Regions from separate parts of the Dactylosporangium sp. NPDC049140 genome, predicted to be linked through region 1. Evidence: riboswitches for the same ligand, from Rfam matches in the RefSeq annotation. Region 1 holds a riboswitch; the other holds the start of a gene.
The links. Region 1 has a riboswitch for glycine ahead of AB0B76_RS12330 (L-serine ammonia-lyase). Riboswitches for the same ligand answer to the same signal wherever they lie in the genome.

Region 1 (11,277 bases):
GCCGCTGACGTACACGCCCGGGCTCGCCGGCGCGGTGAGCACGAAACCCGTGACCGGGCCGGTCAGGTGCTCGGTGCCGTCGGGGCCGTGCTGGGCCGGCACCGCGGTCACGCTCACCCCGCCCACGTCGGCGCTCGCCCACGGCTCCAGCCCGCGCGCCCCGGCGCCGAGGCGCGCGGCCGCGACCGGGGTGGTGAGCACGTGCGTCGCCCGCGCCAGGAAGGCGCGCCCGGCGCGGTCGAGGTTGTCCGGGTGCTGGTCGTGCGAGAGCAGGACGACGTCGGCGCGGTCCGGGGGCGGGGCGAGCGGCGGGGTGAGCTTGACGAGGACGCGGGCGCCGATGGGGTACTCGCCCGGGTCGTCGAAGGTCGGGTCGGTGACGAAGATCAGGCCGCCGTACTCGAACCGCACGGTCGGGCCGCCGAAGCGCTCGATGTCCATGCCGTCCAGCCTCGCTCGGCCCGGGCGCGGGCGGGAGTGGCCGGAAGGACGTCGTCCGATAGATTCAAGCCATGCCGTCCGGCCGCACCGCCACCACGATCGGGGTCCTCGTCGGCGACGGCGCGCCCATGCTCGAGGTCGCCGTCGCGCCGCGGGTGTTCGGGGCGTGCCCCGGGTTCACGGTGCGCGCCGCCGGGGAGCGGCCTGGGCCGCTGGTCACGACCGCGGGCATCGCGATCACGCCGCCGGACCCGCTCGCGGCGCTCGACACCGCGGGCGTCGTCGTCGTGCCCGGCTGGCGGGTCCCCGGCGGCGCGCCGGTCGGGCCGGAGGTGCTCGACGTGCTGCGCCGCGCGCACGCCGGCGGGGCGACCGTCGTCGGGCTGTGCCTGGGCGCGTTCGTGCTGGCCGAGGCCGGGCTGCTCGACGGGCGCCGGGCCACGACGCACTGGCGGCACCTGGCCGCGTTCGCCGGCCGGTTCCCGGGCGTGGACGTCGTCGCCGACGCTCTCTACGTCGACGAGGGGCACGTCGTGACCAGCGCCGGCAGCGCCGCCGGGCTCGACGCCTGCCTGCACCTGCTGCGCCGCGACCACGGCCCGGACCTGGCCAACCGGGTGGCCCGCGCGCTCGTCGTGGCGCCGCAGCGCGCCGGCGGCCAGGCCCAGTTCGTCGAGCACCCGGTGCCGCTCGTGCCCGCCGGCGACCCCGTCACCGAGGCCATGCGGCTCGCCCTCGACCGGCTCGGCGACCCGGGGCTGGACGTGGGCGCGCTGGCCGGCGCGGCGCACCTGAGCCGGCGCACGTTCGACCGCCGCTTCCGGGAGGCGACCGGCTGCTCGCCGCTGCAGTGGCTGCTCACCCAGCGCGTCCTGCGCGCCCAGCACCTGCTCTCCACCACCGGCGCCCCGGTCGACGCCGTGGCCCGGGCGAGCGGCTTCGCCGACGGTGTCGCGCTGCGCCCGCACTTCCGCCGCGTCGTGGGTGTGCCGCCGCAGGTGTACCGCGACAGCTTCCGCACCACCTGAAAGGGGCATGCATGCAGATCGGTCCGGGTCAGCTCCTCATTCGCACCGACGCCATCGGGGTCGGCGTCGGCCTGTTGCGCCTGCGCCGCGACGACCCGGGCGCGTCGCCCGGCGGCGAGGTGGTCGGGCGCGTCGCGGCGGTCGGCGACGGGGTCGAGGGCTTCGCGCCCGGGGACCGGGTCGGCGGCGTCGTGTTCCGGGACGCCTACGCCGAGCTCGTCGTGGGCGTGCCGGGGCTGGTGAACCCGGTGCCGGAGGGGCCCGCGGCCGGGGCGGCGCTCGCCGTCGTGCGCGGCGGGCTCGTCGCGCTCGGGGCGCTGCGCGCGAGCGGGTTCCGGGCGGGGGAATCGGTGCTCGTCACGGCGGCGGCGAGCGGGGCCGGGCATCTCGCGGTACAACTGGCCAAGACCCTCGGCGCGCGGCGGGTCGTCGCGGTGACCGGATCGCCCGGGAAGGCCGCGTTCCTGCGCGAGTGCGGCGCCACCGAGTGCGTGACCTACGCCGACGCGGACTGGGGCGACCCCGTCGACGTCGTCCTCGACGGGGTCGGGGGCGAGCTCGTCCAGCGCGGCGCCGACGCGCTCGGCCCGTTCGGGCGGCTGGTGGCATTCAGCGCCGGCGGCGGGCCGCTCGACGCGGGTTCGCTGCTGGGCAACGGCCGCACGGTCACCGGGTTCGCGGTCGGGCTGTGGAACCGGCACCGGGCCGAGGTCGTCGACGGGTGGCGGGCCGAGCTGTGGGACCTGCTCGCGGCGGGCCGGATCCGGCCCCGGTACGTCGAGTTCCCGCTCTCGGACCTGGACCGCGCGCTAGAGCTGGTCGCCGCTCGGGGCAACCTCGGCCGCGTCGTCGTCCTGGCCCCCGCGCACGCCTGAGACGCGGCGGTACGCGATGTGCCACCCCGCCGCCGCCAGGACCACGGCCAGCAGGGCCCACGCCGGGAGCGGCCCGCCGAGGACCCCGGCCGCCGCGCAGACCAGCACGGCCGGCACGCCCCAGCCGAGCACCCAGCGCCAGCTCGCGCCGCCGCGGGCGCCCATCAGCGTCGCGATCAGGAAGTACAGGACGGCGCCGGAGCACAGCACCAGGCGGGCCGACGTCTCGACGTGGCCGTCCGGGTGGCCGGCCATGGCGCCCAGGCCGGCCGCGATGACCACGATCGAGACCGTGGTCAGGTAGTGGGCGGGCATGGTGAGGCGCAGGGCGAAGACCCGCATCCCGTACGTCGGGGCCGCGCTCGGGCCGTACCGCAGGGTCAGCCACCACAGTGCCACGAGCAGGCCGAAGCCGAGCACGACCACGAGCCACACGCCGTTGCGCCAGTGCTCGACGTCGGCGGCGGCGTTGACGAGCTGGGCGACCGCCTCGCCGAGGACGATGATCACGAAGAGGCCGAGGCGCTCGCCCAGGTGCGGGCGGTCCGGCGTCGCGGCCTGCAGGGCCAGGACCTTGTCCAGCTCCTGCTCGCGGTGGCGGCGGCGCAGGGAGCGCTCGAGCTCGCGGCGCTCCTCGGCCAGCAGGGCCTGCGGGTCGCGGGAGCGGGCCAGGGAGAAGTACAGGTCCAGCGCGATGCCCGCGGCCCAGAACCAGTACCGGTTCGCGTCGTGCAGGGCGAGGGAGGCGACCCACGGCAGCACCCCGATGGCCTGCTGCACGCCCGGCCACTCGGTCATGACCCGGTTCTCGCGCTTGAACGAGCCGATGCTGAGCAGGCGGCAGCAGAGGTAGGCGATGACGAACGGGCCGGCCGTGCCGCGCTCGACGATCGGGATCGAGGCGGCCATCACGGCGATCCCGAGCATCGCCAGGAGCATGGAGCGCTGCCGGGTGCGGATGCCCGACACGTTCGCGTACAGGGTGAACGCCGTCCACACGCTCCACATCGCGTAGTACGCGAAGGCGAAGAGCACCACCTTCTCGCCCGTCACGTCCTCGTGCAGCAGGTGCGCCAGCTGCGCGACGGCGGCGACGATGACGAGGTCGAAGAACAGCTCCAGCCAGGTGGCGTGGCGTTCCTCGGCGTTTGCCGGGGTGGACATGATCGCCACCCTAATCGACCGAGACGGTCTCCAGCTCCCGGGCGGGCGGCAGCGCGTGCTCACGCAGGCCGATGCGTTCGTGCAGGCGCCGCAGCGGGCCGGGGGCCCACCAGTTGAAGCGCCCGAGCAGCGTCATCGTCGCCGGTACCAGCAGGCAGCGCACCACCGTCGCGTCGATCACGACCGCGGTGAGCAGGCCGAGCCCGACCTGCTCGATCTGGCCGAGGTCGGCCGCGGCGAAGCAGGCGAAGACCACGACCATCAGCAGCGCGGCGGAGGTGATGATCCGGCCGGTGTGCTGCAGGCCGCGGCGCACGGCGGTGTCGGTGTCGTCGCCGCGCTCGACGTACTCCTTGATGCGCCCGAGCAGGAAGACCTCGTAGTCCATGGAGAGCCCGAACGCGAAGGCGAACACGATCACCACCACGAACGGGTCGAGCCCGCCGACGGTGAGCGTGTGCAGGACCCCGGAGCCCCAGCCGTGCTGGAACACGGCGACCATCACGCCGAAAGTGGCCCCGAGGGACACGACGTTGGCCAGCACGGCCTTCACGGGTACGACGAGCGACCCCGTCATCGCGAACAGCAGCAGCACCATCGCCACGAGGGTGACCGCCACGGCGCCCGGCAGGTCGTCGACGATCAACCCGACCAGGTCGATGAGGATCGCGGCGTCGCCGACCACCCACGACTGCACCCCGGCGGGCCGGTCGGCGCGCAGCCGGTGCACGAGCCCCTGGGCCGCCTCGTCCTCGGAGCCGCCGCGCAGCGCGAGGTCGACCGTCGCGACCCCCTCGCCCGCCGGCTTGGCGGGCTGCACGCCGGCGACGGCCGGGTCGGACGCCCACCGGGCGGCGTACGCGTCGAGCGACTTGGCGTCGGTACGGGCGACGACGGTCACCACCGGCCGGTACGCGCGGCCGAAGCGCTGGCCGAGCTCGTCGGCGACGCGGGCCGACTCGATGCTGCGCGGCACGCCCTCGAGCCGGGGAAGCTTCAGCGTGAGCCCGAGCAGCGGCGACCCGGCGGCCAGCAGCACCACGGTGGTGCCGAGCGCGATGAGCACCGGCCGGCGCTGGACGATCCGCGACAGGTTCGCGAAGAACCCGCGCTCGTCGGTCCGCTGGGCGCGGGCCCGGGGCCGGATCCGCTTGTGGCACACGCCGATGAGCGCGGCGGTGAAGGTCAGCGCGGTAAGCATCGCCACGACCGCGATCGACACCCCGCCCGCGCCGAGGGCGCCGAGCTGGTGGACCGAGAACATCATGAGGCCGGACAGCGCCGCGGCGACGGTGAGCGCACTGAAGAAGATGGTGCGCCCCGCGGTCGCCCAGGCCCGGCCGATCGCCTCCGGCGGCTCGAAGCCGGCCGCGACCTCCTCCCGGTAGCGGGCCACGAGCAGCAGCCCGTAGTCGATCGACAGGCCGAGGCCGAGCAGGGTGACCACGGTGACGACGTTCTGGTCGAGGTCGGTGACCCGGCTGAACGCCCACAGCAGCGGCATGGCCGCGGCCACGGACACCACGGCGGCGAGCACCGGCAGGCCGGCCGCGACCAGCCCGCCGAAGACGAACACGAGCACGATCAGGGTCAGCGGCAGCGAGACCAGCTCGGCGCGGCCGAGGTCCGCCTTCTGCGCGCCGCGCACGTCGGCGTTGAGGGCCGGGTTGCCGCCGACCTCGACCGTGGCCTGCGGTACACCGGCCGCCGCGAGATCGGCGTCGACCCGGTGCAGCCGGGTGCGCAGCGTCGCCAGCACACCGTCGCGCTCGCCGGTCTCGAGCTTGGCGAGGGTGACGACGATCAGCAGGGCCTGCCGGTCGCCGGCCACGTAGGCGGCGGCCGGCCCGGCGGGCACGGAGAACGGGGTGGCCACCGTGGTCACGCCGGCGGAGCGGCCGAGGTCGGCGGCCGCGGCGTCGACGGCGGTGCGGACCGCGGGGGCCTGCGGGTCGACGTGGTCGACGAGGCCGATGACCGTGCCGCTGGAGTCGTTGCCGGTCGCGACGGCGTCCAGCCCGTCGATCGCCTCGACGTGCTTGGGGTTGGTGGGGTCGGCGATCGCCCGGAAGACCGGCCCGAACGCGAGCCCGCCGAGCACGACCACCACCAGCCAGACCCCGATCACCGACCAGCGGTGCCGGAAGCAGAACCGACCGATCCTCGCCACCACGCCGAGCGCCATGCCCGAAAGCTTCTCATCAGCACTCGATCACGGTGACGGCCAGGCCGCCGCGGGCCGTCTCCTTGTACTTCACCGACATGTCCCGGCCGGTCTCCCGCATGGTGCGCACGACCTTGTCCAGCGTGACGTGGTGCGCGCCGTCGCCGTTGAGCGCGAGCCGGGCCGCGTTCACCGCCTTGACGCTCGCGATCGCGTTGCGCTCGATGCACGGGATCTGCACCAGGCCGCCGACCGGGTCGCAGGTCAGGCCGAGGTTGTGCTCGAGGCCGATCTCGGCGGCGTTCTCGACCTGGCCGGGCGAGCCCCCGAGCGCCTCGCACAGCCCGGCGGCGGCCATCGCGCAGGCCGAGCCGACCTCGCCCTGGCAGCCGACCTCGGCGCCGGAGATCGACGCGTTGCCCTTGATGATGATCCCGACGGCCGCGGCGGCGAGCAGGAACCGGACCACGCCGTCGTCGTCGGCGCCGGGCACGAACCGGCCGAACTTGGGAAGCACTGCGTAGTGCAGGACGGCGGGGATGATGCCGGCCGCCCCGTTGGTGGGGGCGGTGACGACCCGGCCGCCGGACGCGTTCTCCTCGTTGACGGCGAGCGCGTAGAGGTTGAGCCAGTCCATGACGTACAGAGGGTCCGACATATCCGATTTTTCGCTTAAGCTAGCAAAGAGGCGCGGCGCCCGGCGGCGCACCTTCAGGCCACCCGGCAGCACGCCGGCCGGGCGGGTGCAGCCGCTGTGCACGCACGCCTGCATGACCGACCAGATGTGCAGCAACTCGGCGCGGATCTCCGCCTCGGAGCGCCAGGACAGCTCGTTGGCCAGCATCACGTCGGAGATCGAGCGGCCCTCGCAGTGGGCGAGCAGCTCGGCGCCGGTGGTGAACGGGAACTTCACCGGGACGTCGGCCTCGGCGATGCCGCCGTCGGGGCCGACCACGAAGCCGCCGCCGACGGAGAAGTACGTGCGGGTGAGCAGCTCCTCGCCGCTGTCGGTCCACGCGGTGAAGCGCATGCCGTTGGGGTGCTCGGGCAGGGAGCGGCGGCGGTGGAGCACGAGGTCGTTGTCGACGCTGAACGGGATGTCGTGCTCGCCCAGCAGGGCGATCCGGCCGGCGCCGCCCGCCTCGGCGTCGGTGTCCACGGTGGCGGGGTCGGCGCCTTCGAGGCCGAGCATGACGGCCTTCGCCGAGCCGTGGCCGTGCCCGGTCGCGCCGAGCGAGCCGAAGAGCTCGGCCTTGACGCGGCCGGTGCGCGGCAGGAGCCCGTCGCCGGCCAGGCGGGCGGCGAAGCGGCGGGCGGCGCGCATCGGCCCGACCGTGTGCGACGAGGACGGGCCGATGCCGATTGAGTACAGGTCGAACGCGCTGAGCGTCATGGAGGCTCCTAGTGAGGTCGGGCCTCCCCGCTCTGTCATCGAATGCCTGAGAGCTTCACCGCCGGGGCGGCTTGCACCGTGGGCGCGGGACGCGACGTCCCGGCTTTCCAGAGTTGCCTCCCCGCGGCGGTACATGGGCCTGAGAGATTCTCGGGGAGAGTTGCTCCTTCGGCGCCCCTTGCGTCACAAGGGGGCTCTCCCGTCGCGGGTCGAGCGGCGCGTATTCGGTTGTCGGGCCGACCGTACTACGGGGCCCAGGGCGCGGCAACGGCCCACGTGATGTCGGGGACGAGGCTGCCGGCATTGTCCTGGGCCGCGCTGCCGCCGGGCGTGGCCAGCCACAGCTCGGCGTTGATGTGGCGCAGGTAGGAGCCCGGGAAGTTCCAGGACGCCAGCCGCACCCCGCCCGGGGACGTGCGCGCGCACCACGTCGCGTCGGCGCGCATCAGGGCGGTACCGTCATCGGCGCTGATCTTCGCGCGGCCGTTCTGGTGCCGCAGGTAGTAGGCCGGGTAGTTGCGGGACTGGAGGCTGTAGCAGCCGCCCGCCAGGCCGGGCACCACGCGCCAGGTGGCGTCCTGCTTGAGCAGCTGGTCGCTGGCCGACGACACCGCCTCGGTGTAGCCGAGGCCGTTCATGTGGCGCACGTACCGCGTCGTGCAGCACGCCGTCGTGGCCCGCAGCGAGACGTAGGAGCCGGACGGCAGCGTGGCGGGCGCCCCGTCGTCGCCGGCCGAGCCGGGCACGGCGGCCAGGGCCGAGGCCCAGCGCGCGGCCATCTTGTCGTAGCCGGCGCGCGTCGGGTGGACCCCGTCGGCGAGGTCGCCGGTGTTCAGCGCGGCGTGCATGTCGACGAAGTGGACCTTGGTTCCCTTGCCGTTCACGATGCCGGGGATGGTGGCGTTGAACGCGTTCGCGGCCGACTCCCGCCCGGCGTCGGCCAGCGGGATGATCGAGGCGACGAACACGTCGGCGCCGGGCGCGGCCGCGCGCACGTGGTCGATGAGCGCGGACAGCCGCGCGGGGGCGTTGCCGGGGTCGTAGCCCTGGATGACGTCGTTGGTGCCGAGGTGGACCAGCACGCTGCGGGGCGCGGTGGACGACACCCAGGCGGCGGCGCTCGCGTCGACCTGGTCGATGCGCCAGCCGGGGTGCCCCTCGTGGTCGTGGTCGGGCAGGTCGGACGGGCCGTTGAACTGGGAGCCGACGAAGTCGGCCGGGTGGCCGGCGGCGGCCAGGGCGCGCCACAGGTTGATGCGGTACCCGCCGGGCACGTTGAAGCCGTCGGTGATCGAGTCGCCGAGGGGCAGGATGCGCACCCCGCCGTTCGACTCGGCGTGGGCGGCGGCCGGCACGGCCAGGAGCGCCGCGACGGTGGCGGCCGTCGCGGCGAGTGCGGTGAGCAGACGACGCATGAATCCGACGTTATGTGTGTGATTCATTGTTGTAAATATTTGAATTTTGTTCGTCGGGTACAATTGGCGTTGGAACTCCGAATTCCGCCCCCGAGATGGACGTCGCAGATGGGGGCGGGACCTCGCAGCAGTCGCGGGGAGGAGGTGGCGACAGCACTGTTTGCTGCCCACCTACAGGGAGTACCGAATCATGGATCTTGGCCTTGGCCTGCCCATCAGCGACCCCGCGCGGCTGCCCGAATGGGCCCGCCGCGCCGAGGCGGCCGGCTTCGCCACCGTGGCGCTGCTCGACCGGCTCGCCTACGACAATCCCGAGCCGCTCGTCGCCCTCGCCGCCCTGGCCGGCGCCACCACCCGAATCCGGCTGCAGACCGAGGTCCTGCTCGCCCCACTGCGCGGCACCGCGCTGCTGGCCAAGCAGGCCGCGACGCTCGACCTGATGTCGGGCGGGCGCCTCACGCTCGGCGTCGGCATCGGCGGCCGCGACGACGACCACGCGGCCGCGGGCGTGCCGATCGACCGGCGCGGGCCGATCATGGACCGGATGCTCGCCGACCTGCACGACATCTGGGCCGGGCGGGCGTACCCGCAGACGCCGGTCGGCCCCGCCCCCGCCACGCCCGGCGGCCCGCCGCTGCTCATCGGCGGCTTCGCGCCCGCGGCCCTGGCCCGGGTCGCCCGCTATGGCGCCGGGTTCCTGTGCGCGGCCCCGCTGCAGTGGGCCGGCGGTCTCGTGCGCACCGTGCACGACCAGTGGGCCGAGGCCGGGCGCACCGGCCGCCCGCGCCTGGTCTGCCAGATCAACGCCGCGGCGGGCTCGCCCGAGTCGATCGCCCGGGCGCGGCGCGCGGTGGCGGAGTACTACGCGTTCACGGGCCGCTCGGGCTGGGGCGACCCGGTCACGGACGCCGGACAGCTCGCCGACACCGTTGCCGCGTACCGCGACTTCGGCGCCGACGAGCTGGTCCTGTACTGCTACGGCGACGACCCGGCCCAGATCGAGCTGCTGGCCGAGACCGTGCTCTAGCGCTGCACGCGGGCGCCGGCCCCGGCGACCAGCGCCTCGACCTCCTTCAGGCTCGCCATCGAGGTGTCGCCCGGGGTGGTCATGGCCAGGGCGCCGTGGGCCGCGCCGTACTCGACGGCGGTCTTCACGTCGCCGAACGTCATCAGGCCGTAGATGAGGCCCGAGGCGAAGCTGTCGCCCCCGCCGACCCGGTCCAGGATCTCCAGGGCCGGACGGTGGGTGGCCTCGGCGAAGTCGCCGTCGGCCCAGGCGATCGCGCCCCAGTCGTTCACGGTGGCGGTGTGCACGCCGCGCAGGGTGGTCGCGACGACCTGGAAGTTCGGGTACGCCGCGACCGCCGCCGCGATCATCGTGCGGAAGTTCGCCGAGTCCAGCTCGCCGCCGTCGATGTCGGTGTCGGGCACCTCAAGGCCGAGGCAGGCGGTGAAGTCCTCCTCGTTGCCGATCATCACGTCGACGAAGCCGGCCAGGCGGCGGTTCACCTCGCGGGCCCGCTCCTGGCCGCCGATCGCCTTCCACAGGCTCGGCCGGTAGTTGAGGTCGTACGAGATCACGGTGCCGTGCCGGCGGGCCGCGGCCAGGCACGCCTCGATCGTGTCCGGGGTGGTCTCGGACAGGGCCGCGTAGATGCCGCCGGTGTGCAGCCAGCGCACGCCGAGCTCGCCGAAGAGGTGCTCCCAGTCCACGTCGCCCGGGCGCAGCTGGCCGGCCGCGGTGAGCCCGCGGTCGGAGACGCCGACGGCGCCGCGCACCCCGAACCCGCGCTCGGTGAAGTTCAGGCCGTTGCGGACGGTGCGGCCGATTCCGTCGTACGGCACCCACTTCACGAACGCCGTGTCCACCCCGCCCTGCAGGATCAGGTCCTCCAGCAGCCGGCCCACGTCGTTGTCGGCGAACGCGCTGACGAGCCCGGTGCGCAGCCCGAAGCAGCGGCGCAGCCCGCGGGCCACGTTGTACTCGCCGCCGCCCTCCCAGGCCCGGAACTGCCGCGCGGTGCGGATGCGACCCTCGCCCGGGTCGAGGCGGAGCATGACCTCGCCGAGCGAGACGAGGTCGTAGCGGCACTCGGCCGCCGGCCGCACGGTGATCATCGGGTCTGCTCCAATGCGTCTCGGGTGCGGCTGGTGACGGCGTCCCAGTCGCGGGCGGCGAGCAGGTCGGGCGCGACCATCCAGGTCCCGCCGACGGCCAGCACCGACTTCACGGCGAGGTAGTCGGCGAGGTTGCCGGTGTTGACGCCGCCCGTGGGGATGAACCTGACGGAGCGGAAGGGAGCGGCGAGGGCCTTCACCATCGGTACCCCACCCAGCTGCTCGGCCGGGAAGAACTTCACGGTGTCCAGGCCCGCGTCGAGGGCCTGGATGATCTCGCTCGGCGAGGCGACGCCGGGGAACACCGGCACGCCGTGCTCCTGGCAGCGCGCCACGACGGCGGCGCTGAAGCCGGGGCTCACGACGAACTTCGCGCCCGCCGCCACGGCCCGGTCGACCTGCGCCACATTGAGCACGGTGCCCGCGCCCACGAGCATGCCGGGGCGGTCGCTCATGGCACGGATGGCGTCGGCCGCGGCGGCGGTCCGGAACGTCACCTCGGCGCAGCCCAGGCCGCCGGCGACGAGGGCGTCGGCCAGGCTCGCGGCGTCGGCGGCGTCCTCGAGCACGACGACCGGCACGATCTTCCCGGTGGCAATGACTTCTACGACGGTGGGGTGTTCAGTATGCTGAACGTCGGTCACGTCCGTGACCATAGTGCATGGGGGGCCGCGTGACC
Region 2 (11,277 bases), on a different contig from region 1:
AGGTTGACGACGTACACGTCGCCGCGGGCGATGGCCGCGCGGACGCCGTCGACGGCGGCGGCGTGCTCCGCCTCGGTCCAGCTCGGCACCCAGGGGCCGATCCCCGAAGGCGGGGCGGCCACCGAATCGCGCCGGCCGGAAGAAGTTGCAAATCCGGCCAAGGCCCTCGAACCCGGACGAACCGGCGGTGGAACGTTCACGGTTCCAGGTGACGGAAAGCCGACAGATCGAGCCGCGTTCCCGGCCCGGGGTGAGCGCCGCGGGCCGTGGGAGTACGCGATCGCCACAAGATCCGGCACGGAGGGTGTCGGCGAGGGTGTTACCGAGGGTGGCGACAGGAGGACCGAAATCCCGCAGGTGAACGCATCGGTGACGGTGGGTGACGCCGAAATGTCGGCGACATTTACGCCGTGCGACGCGGCGAACTCGGTAAGTAATTGAAGTGGGTCTCCACCGTCCCGCGCGTACCATTCAAGCCGGGAGCGCTCCCAGTTGCGCCCCCGACACGCGTCGGGTAGCCCGGGCGGATGAAGATCCACAGTCCCGGGCGCGTACCGGACAACCGGTCCTAGTGTGCTCATACGAAGGGTGGATTATCCCCAAGTTGTGCCGTCACATGTTCGGAATAGTGTCGTTGGCCGTAGTAGCGTGCATCACTGGTCATGTGAAGAACCACACAGGCCTCAACTGAACCTCTCAAATCGGAGACCCCCGATGCTCTGCCAGCACCAGCCCTCCTGTCCCACCGCCGAAGACATCGACCGCGAAGCCGCCCGCGTCGCCGCGAGCCACCCCGAACAGGGCTGGAGCCTCCTCTGCAACGGCGTGATCGTCTTCGAGGACACCGGCGAGCTTCTGCCCGATTGCTCCGTGATCGAGCCGCACCGCGGCTGGGCGCCGCACACCCTCGTGGGCGCCGCGCCGCGGTAACAGTCCGTAGCTACGGGGAGGTTACTCTTCGTAAGCGGAGGCCGGGGGACACGCGCAGACGAGGTTCCGGTCGCCGTAGCTGTCGTCGATCCTGCGCACCGGCGGCCAGTACTTCGCCTCGCGCGCCGCGGCGCTCGGATACGCCGCCACCGACCGCGAGTAGGCGTGCGACCACTCGTCGGCCGTGACCACCTCCGCCGTGTGCGGGGCGTGCAGGAGCGGGTTGTCGCCGGCCGGCCATTCGCCCGCCGCCACCCGGTCGATCTCCCCCTTGATCGCGATCATCGCGTCGCAGAACCGGTCCAGCTCCCCCAGGTCCTCGCTCTCGGTCGGCTCGACCATGAGCGTCCCGGTCACCGGGAACGACATCGTCGGGGCGTGGAAGCCGTAGTCGATGAGCCGCTTCGCCACGTCGGCGACCGTCACGCCGCTGGCCCGCGTGATCCCCCGCAGGTCGAGGATGCACTCGTGCGCCACGAGGTGCTCCGCCCCGCTGTACAGCACCGGGTAGTGCTCGCGCAGCCGGGCCGCCACGTAGTTGGCCGCCAGCACCGCGACCGCCGTCGCCTTCGCCAGCCCGTCGGGGCCCATCAGCCGCAGGTACGCCCACGGGATCGGCAGGATGCCGGCCGAGCCGAACGGCGCCGCCGACACCGGGCCGACCGGCGCGTCGGTGCCCAGGAACGGGTGCGAGGGCAGGAACTTGGCCAGGTGGGCGCGGACCGCGACCGGGCCGACGCCGGGGCCGCCGCCGCCGTGCGGGATGCAGAAGGTCTTGTGCAGGTTGAGGTGCGACACGTCGGCGCCGAACTTGCCGGGCTTGGCGAAGCCGAGCAGCGCGTTGAGGTTCGCGCCGTCGACGTAGACCTGCCCGCCGGCCTCGTGGACCTTCCCGCACAGCTCGGAGATGCCGGTCTCGTACACCCCGTGCGTCGACGGGTACGTGACCATGATGGCGGCCAGGCGGTCCCGGTGCTGCTCGATCTTGCGGTCCAGGTCGGCGAGGTCGACGTTGCCGAGCTCGTCGCAGGCCACGACCGCGACGCGCATGCCGGCCATGACGGCGCTGGCCGCGTTGGTGCCGTGCGCGCTGGACGGGATCAGGCACATGTCGCGCCCGGTGTCGCCCCGGTCGCGGTGGTACGCCCGGATCGCCAGCAGCCCCGCGAGCTCGCCCTGCGACCCGGCGTTGGGCTGCAGGCTCACCGCGTCGTAGCCGGTGACCTCGCCGAGCCAGCGCTCGAGGTCGCCGATCAGCCGGCGGTACCCCTGGGTCTGCGAGACGGGCGCGAACGGGTGGACGTTGGCGAACTCGGGCCAGGTGATCGGCTCCATCTCGGTGGTCCCGTTGAGCTTCATGGTGCAGGAGCCCAGCGGGATCATGCCGCGGTCGAGCGCGTAGTCCTTGTCCGAGAGCCGGCGCAGGTACCGCAGCATCGCCGTCTCGGAGCGGTGCGTGGCGAACACCGGGTGCGTGAGATAGGCCGACGCCCGGCGCAGCCCGGCCGGGACCGCGTCGGTCGTGTCGAGCTCGGTGACGTCGACGTGGGACAGGCCGAAGGCGGCGAGCACGTCGCGCAGGTGCCCGAAGGTCGTGGTCTCGTCGCAGGCGATGCCGACCCGGTCGGCGTCGACGCGGCGCAGGTTGATCCCGCGGGCCGCGGCCGCCTCGACGATCGGTCCGGCCTGGCCGGGTACCACCGCGGTCACCGTGTCGAAGAAGGCCCCGTGCTCGGTGGCCACCCCGCCCGCCCGCAGCCCCGCGGCGAGGCGCACGGCCATGTCGTGGGTCCGCGCCGCGATCTCGCGCAGCCCGTCGGGGCCGTGGTAGACGGCGTACATGCTGGAGGTCACGGCGAGCAGCACCTGCGCGGTGCAGATGTTGCTGGTCGCCTTCTCGCGGCGGATGTGCTGCTCGCGGGTCTGCAGCGCGAGGCGGTAGGCGGGGGCGCCGCCGGCGTCGCGGGACACGCCGACCAGGCGGCCGGGCAGGGTGCGCTCGAGGCCCTGGCGGACCGAGATGTAGCCGGCGTGCGGGCCGCCGAAGCCCATCGGCACGCCGAGGCGCTGGGCGCTGCCGACGGCGACGTCGGCCCCGATCGCGCCGGGCTCGCGCAGCACGCACAGGGCGAGCAGGTCGGCGGCGACGGTGACGATCGCGCCCCGCTCGTGGGCGAGCGCGATCAGGGCCTCGTGGTCGCGCACGGCCCCGGAGGCGCCGGGGTACTGCAGGTGCAGCCCGAAGAACGCCTCGGGCAGCTCCTCGGCGGCCAGGTCGAGCACGTGCACCTCGATGCCGAGCGGTTCGGCGCGGGTCCGGATGACGGCGAGGGTCTGCGGCAGCACGTCGGCGTCGACGACGTACACCTCGGATCTGACCTTGGAGGAGCGCCGGGCGAGCGTCATGCCCTCCGCGGCCGCGGTCGCCTCGTCGAGCAGCGACGCCCCGGCGACGGGCAGCCCGGTCAGGTCGGCGACGACCGTCTGGAAGTTCAGCAGTGCCTCGAGCCGCCCCTGGGAGATCTCCGGCTGGTACGGCGTGTAGGCGGTGTACCACGACGGGTCCTCGAGCACGTTGCGCAGGATCACCGGCGGCGTGTGCGTGCCGTAGTACCCGAGGCCGATCATCGACACGAGCGGCCGGTTCGCCGACGCGAGCGCCCGCAGCTCGGCCAGGACCTCGGCCTCGGACGCGGCGAGCGGCAGGTCGAGCGGCTGGTGCCAGCGGATCGAGCCCGGGATGGCGGCGGTCATGAGATCCTCGACCGTCTCGTACCCGACGGTCTTGAGCATGCGGGCCTGTTCGTCGGCGCTCGGGCCGATGTGCCGCGCGGCAAAACTGGTCATGGGCGCACTCTCTGGGTCTCGGGGCAGGGGCGGACACGCTCCTCCCCCTCTGTCGAAGACTCCAGAGGTGCCAACCCGCAGCGGTCCTTTTGCCTGAGAGGTTCCGGGGAGGATTTGCCCCTTCGGCGCCGCTGACGTGCTCAGCGGTCTCTCCCACGCGGGTATTGCCGGCACGCCTACCCTACCAACTGTGCAGGACTTGACCATCGTGGCGAAGCACACGATCTACTCGGCGGTCGTCGGCTCCCGGGCGTACGGGCTCGACGGCCCGGCCTCGGACACCGACCGCCGGGGCGTGTTCCAGGCGCCCACCGACGCCTTCTGGTCCCTCGACAAGCCGCCCACGCACGTGGAGGGCCCGCGGCCGGAGGAGTTCTCGTGGGAGGTCGAGCGGGCCTGCACCCTGGCCCTGGCCGCGAACCCGACGGTGTGGGAGTGCCTGTCGTCGCCCCTGGTCGAGCACGTCACCGACGCCGGCCGGGCGCTGCTGGACCTGCGCCCGGCGTTCCTGTCCCGCCGGGCGGCCCGCACCTACGGCGACTACGCCCGCGACCAGCTCAACAAGCTCACGTCGGTCCGCGCCCGCACCGGCGAGGTGCGCTGGAAGCAGGCGATGCACATGGCCCGCCTGCTGCGGGCGGGCGCCCACGTGCTGCGCACCGGCGAGGTCCTGGTCGACGTGTCCGCCCGGCGCGACGAGCTCCTGGCGATCCGCCGGGGCGAGCTGAGCTGGGAGGAGTTCCAGGCCCTGGCGGCCGCCCTGTCCGCCGACCTCGCCGCCGCGGAGTCGGAGTCGAAGCTGCCGGAGGAGCCGGACCGCGCCGCCGTGGAGCGCTTCCTGTTCGCCTTGCGAGCCCCGGCGGCGGTACCGCGGGAGCCCGCCCCGGCCGCCCCTCCCCCGATCCCGGACGGCATCCCGGCCTGGGCCGGCGAGGTGGCCGACGAGCACCCCTACCCGCTCGCGTTCGCCACCGTGAGCGGCGCCCACCTGTACGGCTTCGCGTCCGTGGACTCGGACCTCGACCTCCGCGCGTGCCACATCCTGCCGCTGGACGAGGTGGTGGGCCTGGAGACCGGCCCCGGCACGGTCGAGTCGGGCGGCGTCCGCGAGGGCATGGAGCTCGACGTGGTGAGCCAGGAACTGGCGAAGTTCATCCGCCTGCTGCTGCGCCCGAACGGCTACGTCCTCGAACAGCTGCTCTCCCCGCTGCTCGTGCGCACGTCGCCGCTGCACGAGCAGCTCAAGGCCCTGGCCCCGCACTGCCTGACCCCGGAGCACGCCCGCCACTACCTGGGCTTCGCGTCGGGCCAGTGGCTGCTGTACTCGAAGACGGGCGAGCTGAAGCCGGCCCTCTACACGCTGCGTGTCCTGCACACCGGCATCCACCTCATGCGCACCGGCGAGGTCGAGGCCGACCTGCGGGTGCTCAACACCCTGCCGTACGTCCCGGACCTCATCGAGGCCAAGAAGGCCGGCGAGCACCACGCCCTGCCCGAGTCGCTGGTGTCCCCGGCCCGCCTGGCCGCGGACGTGGCGAGGCTGACCGCTGACCTGGAGGCGGCCCGGGACGCGTCGAAGCTCCCCGCGGCACCGTCGGCCGCCCCGGCCCTGAACGACCTGCTGATCCGCACCCGGCTGGCCCGATGACGGCGGGCCCGGCCGTGTACCTGATCACGGGCATCCCGGCATCGGGCAAGTCGACGGTCGCCCAGGCGCTGGCCGAGCGCCTCCCCCGCTCGGTGCACCTGCGCGGCGACGCCTTCCGCCGCATGGTCGTCAACGGCCGCGCCGACATGACGCCGGCCCCGAGCGCCGAGGCCGCCGCCCAGCTCGCCCTGCGCCACCGCCTGACCGCGGGCGCCGCCGACACCTACCACGAGGCCGGCTTCACGGTGGTCGCGCAGGACGTGGTCCTCGGGGCCCACCTGCCGGCGATGGTCGCCGCGATCCGGGCCCGCCCCCTGTTCGTCGTCGCGCTCGGCCCCACCCCCTCCGCCGTGTCGGCCCGCGAGTCGGGCCGCGCGAAGTCCGCCTACGACCCGTACGGCTGGACCGTCGAGTCCCTCGACGCCGAACTGCGCGAGCGCACCCCGCGCATCGGCCTGTGGCTGGACACGTCCGACCAGTCGCCGCCCGAGACCGTCGACGCGATCCTCGCCGGGGCGCGGCCGTTGCATGACTGAGCCCCCGCAGGACCGCGCCCACCGCATCGCCGCCTTCCACGCCGGGCTGGACGGCCCTCCGTGGCGGGTGGCCGGCTGGGGCAGCGAGGCCCTCCAGCGCGTCCGCTTCGAGGCCCTCACCCGCGCCGCCGGCTACGCGGGCGGCACCGTGCTCGACTGGGGCTGCGGCCCCGGCGACCTGTACTTCCACCTCCGCGACATGAACCTCCCGTTCCAGTACACCGGCATCGACCTGGACCCCCGCATGGTGGAGCGCGCCGCCGCCCGCGGCGTCCCCAACGTCTCGCGGCTGCCCCTGGGCGCCCCGCCCCCAGGCCGCCACGACTACGTGTTCGCCAGCGGCATCTTCCAGTTCGCCGACCCGGACGACCCGCTCTACTACCTCGACACTTTAGAACAGGCGTACGACATTTCCTGGCGGGCCGTGGCCGCGAACTTCCTCAGCGCCCAGCGCCCGGACGCCGCCCGGGCCGAGGACGAGCTGTACGCCGACCCGTCGGTCCTGGGCCGCTTCGCCGCCGCCCTGACCAACCGCTGGCGGATCGACCACGCCTACCACCCCCAGGGCGCCGACTTCACGATCGCCCTGATCCACTAGGCGAACCGCGCCTCCCGCAGCCACGCCAGGTCGCCGAGCACGTCCGGGTCGGCGGCGGACGGCACGCGCGGCAGGCCCAGCACCTCCCGGGCCTCCGCCTCCGTGTCCGGGCCGAGGCTGAACACCCGCGCGAACATGCCCGCGGCGTCGTGGCGGCGCGCGGCGTGCAGCAGAACCGCATGCACGGCGGTGCTGGCCCGGTTGGCGGCATCCCGGACCGCGGGCACGTCCGCGGCCTGGGGATCGAGCACGAACCGGGTCAGGATCCGCCGGTCGCCCCGGCCGGCGCCGGCCGCCAGCGCCGCCGCGGTGCGCGGGAACCGGTCGAGGGCGCGCAGCAGGGCCAGCCAGGAGTCCTCCGGCAGGCCGGCCAGAGCGCCCGCGGCACCGATCCGCTCGGCCACCAGGGCGTCGGCGGCCTCCAGGCCGTCGCCGATCAGGAGCTGCAGCAGCGCGTACTCGACCGCCGTGCCGAAGTCGGCGCCGCCGGGGGCTTCGAACGGGTGGGCCCAGCCGATGTGGCGGCAGGACCGCAGCAACGGCGCCGTCGGGGGCGAGCCCACCATCTGCGCGAGCCGCCAGGCCGGATCGGCAATCGCCTTCACCCAGGTCACCGCGGCGATCGGCGGCGCGTCGGAACCGGTCAGGCGCAGCCGCGGCAGCTCCCGGTCCTGGCCGAGCGCGCACGCCTCCGCGAGGGCCGCGTTGCTGCCCGAAACGGGGATCGCCGGCAGCACCCCGGTCTCCCGGGTCTGCTGGGCGATGCGCTCCCACCGCGTGTCGAACCCGGCCCGGTCCAGGAAGTCCAGGGACCGCTGCAGCAGCAGCCGCCCGTCCGGCTCCGAGCGGCCGATCACCAGCGTGGCCAGGCCCGCCGTCAGGTCGTCGGCCAGCCCGACGGCGACCACCGCGGCCTCGTACACGGCGTCGCGCACCACCTCGGGCCCGCCGTACTCGACCCCGGTCGCGCGGGTGAACTCGACGACGCCGGGCGAACGGGCGCCGTGCAGCACGCCCACGAGGCCGACCAGCGACTTCGACGGGAACCAGGAGCGCCACAGCGACGTCAGCCGGGCCCAGTCCGACGTCGCGTCGTCGGCGGCGAGGTCCGAGACCGGCAGACGGTCGAGGACCGCCGCCACCACGACCAGGTTCAGGCTGTAGACGGCCAGCGACCCGAGCAGCGGCAGCCCCGGGTAGGGGGCCCGGCCGGCCCCGTCGGTGAACCAGCGCGGCGGCGAGGCGTGCAGCACCAGCGCGAGCTGCCGGTCGACGAGGGCGTGCAGGGCCGAGGCGAAGCCGGCGGGGTCGAGACCGTCCGCGGCGAGGCGGTGGGGCAGCCACTCGCGCAGCATCTGGGCGACGAGGGGGCGGTGGTGCAGGGCCTCGAAGGCGAGCGCGGCGTACCACTCGTCTCCCGGGTCGGCGAGCTTGGCCTCGAGGTCGCCGGCCAGGAGCGGGCTGGTGCGGTACACGTGGATCTGCGCGGCCAGCAGGATGACCCGGCGCAGGATCAGGTCGGCGGTGAGGAACTCGCCGAAGGTGTTGTGCAGGAACTCGAAGGACGCGGCCGCGCCGCGGCTGGAGTCGTCCGGGTCGCCCGAGCGGCTGCGGGACTCGTGGATGAAGAAGAAGCTGCCGAGCACCGCGTCGGCCGGGCTCAGGGTTCCGCCCTCGGTGCGGCGCAGCGCCCGGTGGTAGGCGAGGTCGGCGTCGAGGTCGGCCCGGCTGATGTGCACGGCGCGCCGGTTGAACATGCCGAGGGCGGCGAGGCCGAGGCGGTCGAGCTCGCGCTCGACGGCCGCGCGCCGGTCGGTCTCGGCGGCGGCGTGGAAGGCCGCGGCGGCCGCGGCGCCCTTGGTCAGCTCGCGCTCCACGAAGCGGCGCAGGAGGCTGTGGTACAGCGAGCTGCGGTCGAGGGCGGTGTCGGCGAGCTGGTTGGCCTGGGAGTCGTAGATGGCCAGCAGCAGCAGGAGCAGCGGCTGCCCGGCGAGGTCCCGCAGGCCCGGGGCGGCGGGCGGGGTGAACGGGCGCACGCCGGTGCGGTGGAAATGCCCGGCGTTGAGGTCGTTCCACTGCCGCGCCCAGGTGATCTGCCGGTCGTGGTCGAACTCGGCGAGGCGCAGCACGGCGGTGCCAGGCGGGACGACGGCCTTGTCGATGAGCGTGACCCGGCTGGTGACGAGCATCCGCACGGGCCGGTCCAGGTCGAGCTCGCGGCGCTGGAAGGCGTGCACCTGCTGCAGGTAGTCGGCGAAGACCTGACCGTTGGCCTGCAGCAGCTCGTCGTAGCCGTCGAGGATCACGAGCACCGGGCGCCCGGCGAGGGCGCGGCCGAACTCGGCCCAGTTGACGTCGTGGCCGCAGTCGCGGCGGATCTGCTCCTCGATCTGGGTCTGTACCGGGGTGCCGGGCGTGGCGTCGCGCAGCTCCAGCCGCACCACGTGGTGCCCGACGGCGGACAGGCGCGCGGCGAGCACCTGGGTGAGCAGCGACTTGCCGGAGCCGGGGTGGCCGAGCACGAGCAGCGGGGCGGTGACGCTGTACGCCGACTCGAGGGCGAGGACCATCGCGGCGGCGATGTCGTCGCGGTACGGCCGCGCCGCCCACAGCCGCTCGTCCTCGAGGCTCACCCGCGCCGCCGGGTAGCGCAGCTCCCGGTAGGGCTGCGGGACGAAGGCGTCGATGCGCGCCGGGTACCGCAGCGTCTCGAACTCGTCGACGACGACGGGCTCCAGCGCCTGCCGCTCGTGGGCCAGGGCGAGGGCGGTGGTGACCTCGGTGTGCACCTGGCCGGCCGGGGCGGACAGGGCCGCGGCGAGGCGGCGCAGGCCGACGTCGACGCCCTCGACGGCGGCGAGCACCAGCCCGAGCCGGGAGTCGATCGCGGCGGTCTGCTCGACGACGAGGGCCTGGGTCTTGGCGTGCTCGTAGGCGGCCGCCCAGGCGAAGAAGTCGCGGCCGGTCAGCATCAGGTCGAGGTACTGCGCGTAGTAGTGGCGCATGGCCAGCTCCGGCAGCGCCGCGCAGCCGGCCCGGAGCCGTTCGCGCTCCCACTCGCCCAAGTCGCGGGCCCCCTCGGCGAGGCGGGCGGCCATCGCGGTGTACATCGCCAGCCGCTGCTGGTCCTCGTCGGCGAAGCGGGCGGCCGGATGGGGCAGCGACACCGGCGGCAGGCCCGCGTACGCCTCCTCGGCCGCGGGCACCGCAACGTCCGGGGACTCCCGGGTCTCGGGCCCGTCGCCGGCGCGTAGCAGCTCGCCGAGCTCGCCGTCGGCCGCAGCCCAGAACGCCGTGTGGGTGATGAGCAGGTGCGCGGCCGCGAGCGACTCCGAGCGGTGCAGGAAGCCCTCCCCGCGCCGGGCCAGGCCGCGCGCGAGGTCACCGGCCAGCCGCACGGCGTCGCTCTTGAGATCGAACAGTCCCAGCAGTGGTACCGCCAGCGGGCCCAGCACCGCCGGGGCGAGCAGGAGGCTCGCGGTGATGAGCCGGTCCGCCGCCGCCAGCAGCGCGGGCTGGTCGTCGGCGACCATCCGGCGGACTTCCGCGTACGTGATCGCCGTGATCGGCTTCGATTTGCGGGTCACGCGGTGAACTTAGCCCGTCACGGGCGGCAGCGGGCCGAGTTGGCGTCGACCATCAGCAGCGACGAATCGACGGCCTCGAAGTCGGTGCCCTTGAGCGCCTTGAGCGCGTCGAGCTGAGTGTTGCTCCACTTCGCGTCCTCGGTGCCGGTGAAGTACCACGGGGAGCCGTTGTCGGCCAGGATCGCGCCGTACGTCTTCAGCGCCTGCGCCACCGCCCGGGCCTGCGGCGGGTACTTCGAGATGTCGACCGACGCCTTGAGCCGGAACCGGGCGCCCATCGGCGGCAGGGCCGCGTCGGTGGCGTCGGACGCGGCGTGGCGGGCCGGCCAGATGAAGGCCTTGCGGGTCTTCGGCGCGGTGAACCGGATGGCGTGGTCGATCTTCCCTGCGGCGGCCTCGTCGGCCCGGGGCAGGCCGGGCAGGATCGGCAGGCCCGCGGCGTCGGCCGAGGTCCAGCCGCTCTTGCGCAGGGCGTTGCCGCGCAGGTCGTACACGGCGCCGGAGCCCGCCTTCCAGCTGCCGTCGCCCTGCACGGTGGCGTTGTAGAGCTCGTACGCCTTGCAGGCCGCGGTGTCCTGGACGATCACGTGCCGGTCGCCGCCGGCGTCGGCGCCGCCCTCGACGCGGGCGTTGCGCGGGATCGGGTAGGGGCCGGGGTCGCTCTCGCCGGCGTACTCGAAGGTGACCTTCACCCCGGCCTGGCCCGCCGGGACGCTCGTCACCGGGATGCCGAACGTGGTGCCGAAGTCGGGGTGGGCGTGCGCGGCGGCGCCGATGCTCGCGACCCAGGAGGCCGAGTCCCGGTGTACCGGGAGCTTGGAGACGTCGGCGTGCCAGACGTTGTCGGCCGGGAAGATCGTGCACGGACCGGCCTTGGCGGACGACGCGGACGCGGACGCCGGCGCGGCCCCGAGCCCGCCCCCGGCGGCCGGGAGGGCCGACGCCTCCGCCGAAGGCGGCGGGGCCGGGGGCCGGGTCGCGGAGTGCGAGCAGCCCTGCAGTACCAATGCCAGAACAACGGCGATCGTCCGCCTCATGGGGCGCGACGCTACCCGGCGCGGCGCGAGCGCCTCCACGAGGTCACCCGTGCGGGCTGTTAGCATTCCGGGCGTGGCAGACCGGCAGGGTCTC

Region 2: linked by a shared signal. The riboswitch ahead of gcvP (aminomethyl-transferring glycine dehydrogenase) and the one ahead of AB0B76_RS12330 (L-serine ammonia-lyase) in region 1 are both predicted to bind glycine.

Annotation. Positions count from the first base shown of each region.
Region 1 is NZ_JBEZDS010000006.1:25,661-36,937, reverse strand. It holds gene AB0B76_RS12355 (MBL fold metallo-hydrolase) at 1-441, opposite strand, end outside; gene AB0B76_RS12350 (helix-turn-helix domain-containing protein) at 513-1,469, shown strand; gene AB0B76_RS12345 (zinc-binding dehydrogenase) at 1,481-2,344, shown strand; gene AB0B76_RS12340 (low temperature requirement protein A) at 2,279-3,508, opposite strand; gene AB0B76_RS12335 (MMPL family transporter) at 3,519-5,693, opposite strand; gene AB0B76_RS12330 (L-serine ammonia-lyase) at 5,710-7,065, opposite strand; glycine riboswitch at 7,183-7,277, opposite strand; gene AB0B76_RS12325 (AbfB domain-containing protein) at 7,311-8,480, opposite strand; gene AB0B76_RS12320 (LLM class flavin-dependent oxidoreductase) at 8,671-9,507, shown strand; gene AB0B76_RS12315 (sugar kinase) at 9,504-10,598, opposite strand; gene eda (bifunctional 4-hydroxy-2-oxoglutarate aldolase/2-dehydro-3-deoxy-phosphogluconate aldolase) at 10,595-11,242, opposite strand; gene AB0B76_RS12305 (IclR family transcriptional regulator) at 11,272-11,277, shown strand, end outside.
Region 2 is NZ_JBEZDS010000046.1:58,496-69,772, reverse strand. It holds gene AB0B76_RS45835 (chorismate-binding protein) at 1-581, opposite strand, end outside; gene AB0B76_RS45830 (DUF5999 family protein) at 715-930, shown strand; gene gcvP (aminomethyl-transferring glycine dehydrogenase) at 952-3,777, opposite strand; glycine riboswitch at 3,849-3,942, opposite strand; partial or broken gene AB0B76_RS45820 (nucleotidyltransferase domain-containing protein) at 3,977-4,630, shown strand; gene AB0B76_RS45815 (nucleotidyltransferase domain-containing protein) at 4,679-5,425, shown strand; gene AB0B76_RS45810 (AAA family ATPase) at 5,422-5,961, shown strand; gene AB0B76_RS45805 (class I SAM-dependent methyltransferase) at 5,954-6,559, shown strand; gene AB0B76_RS45800 (ATP-binding protein) at 6,556-10,146, opposite strand; gene AB0B76_RS45795 (hypothetical protein) at 10,164-11,183, opposite strand; gene AB0B76_RS45790 (CDP-alcohol phosphatidyltransferase family protein) at 11,257-11,277, shown strand, end outside.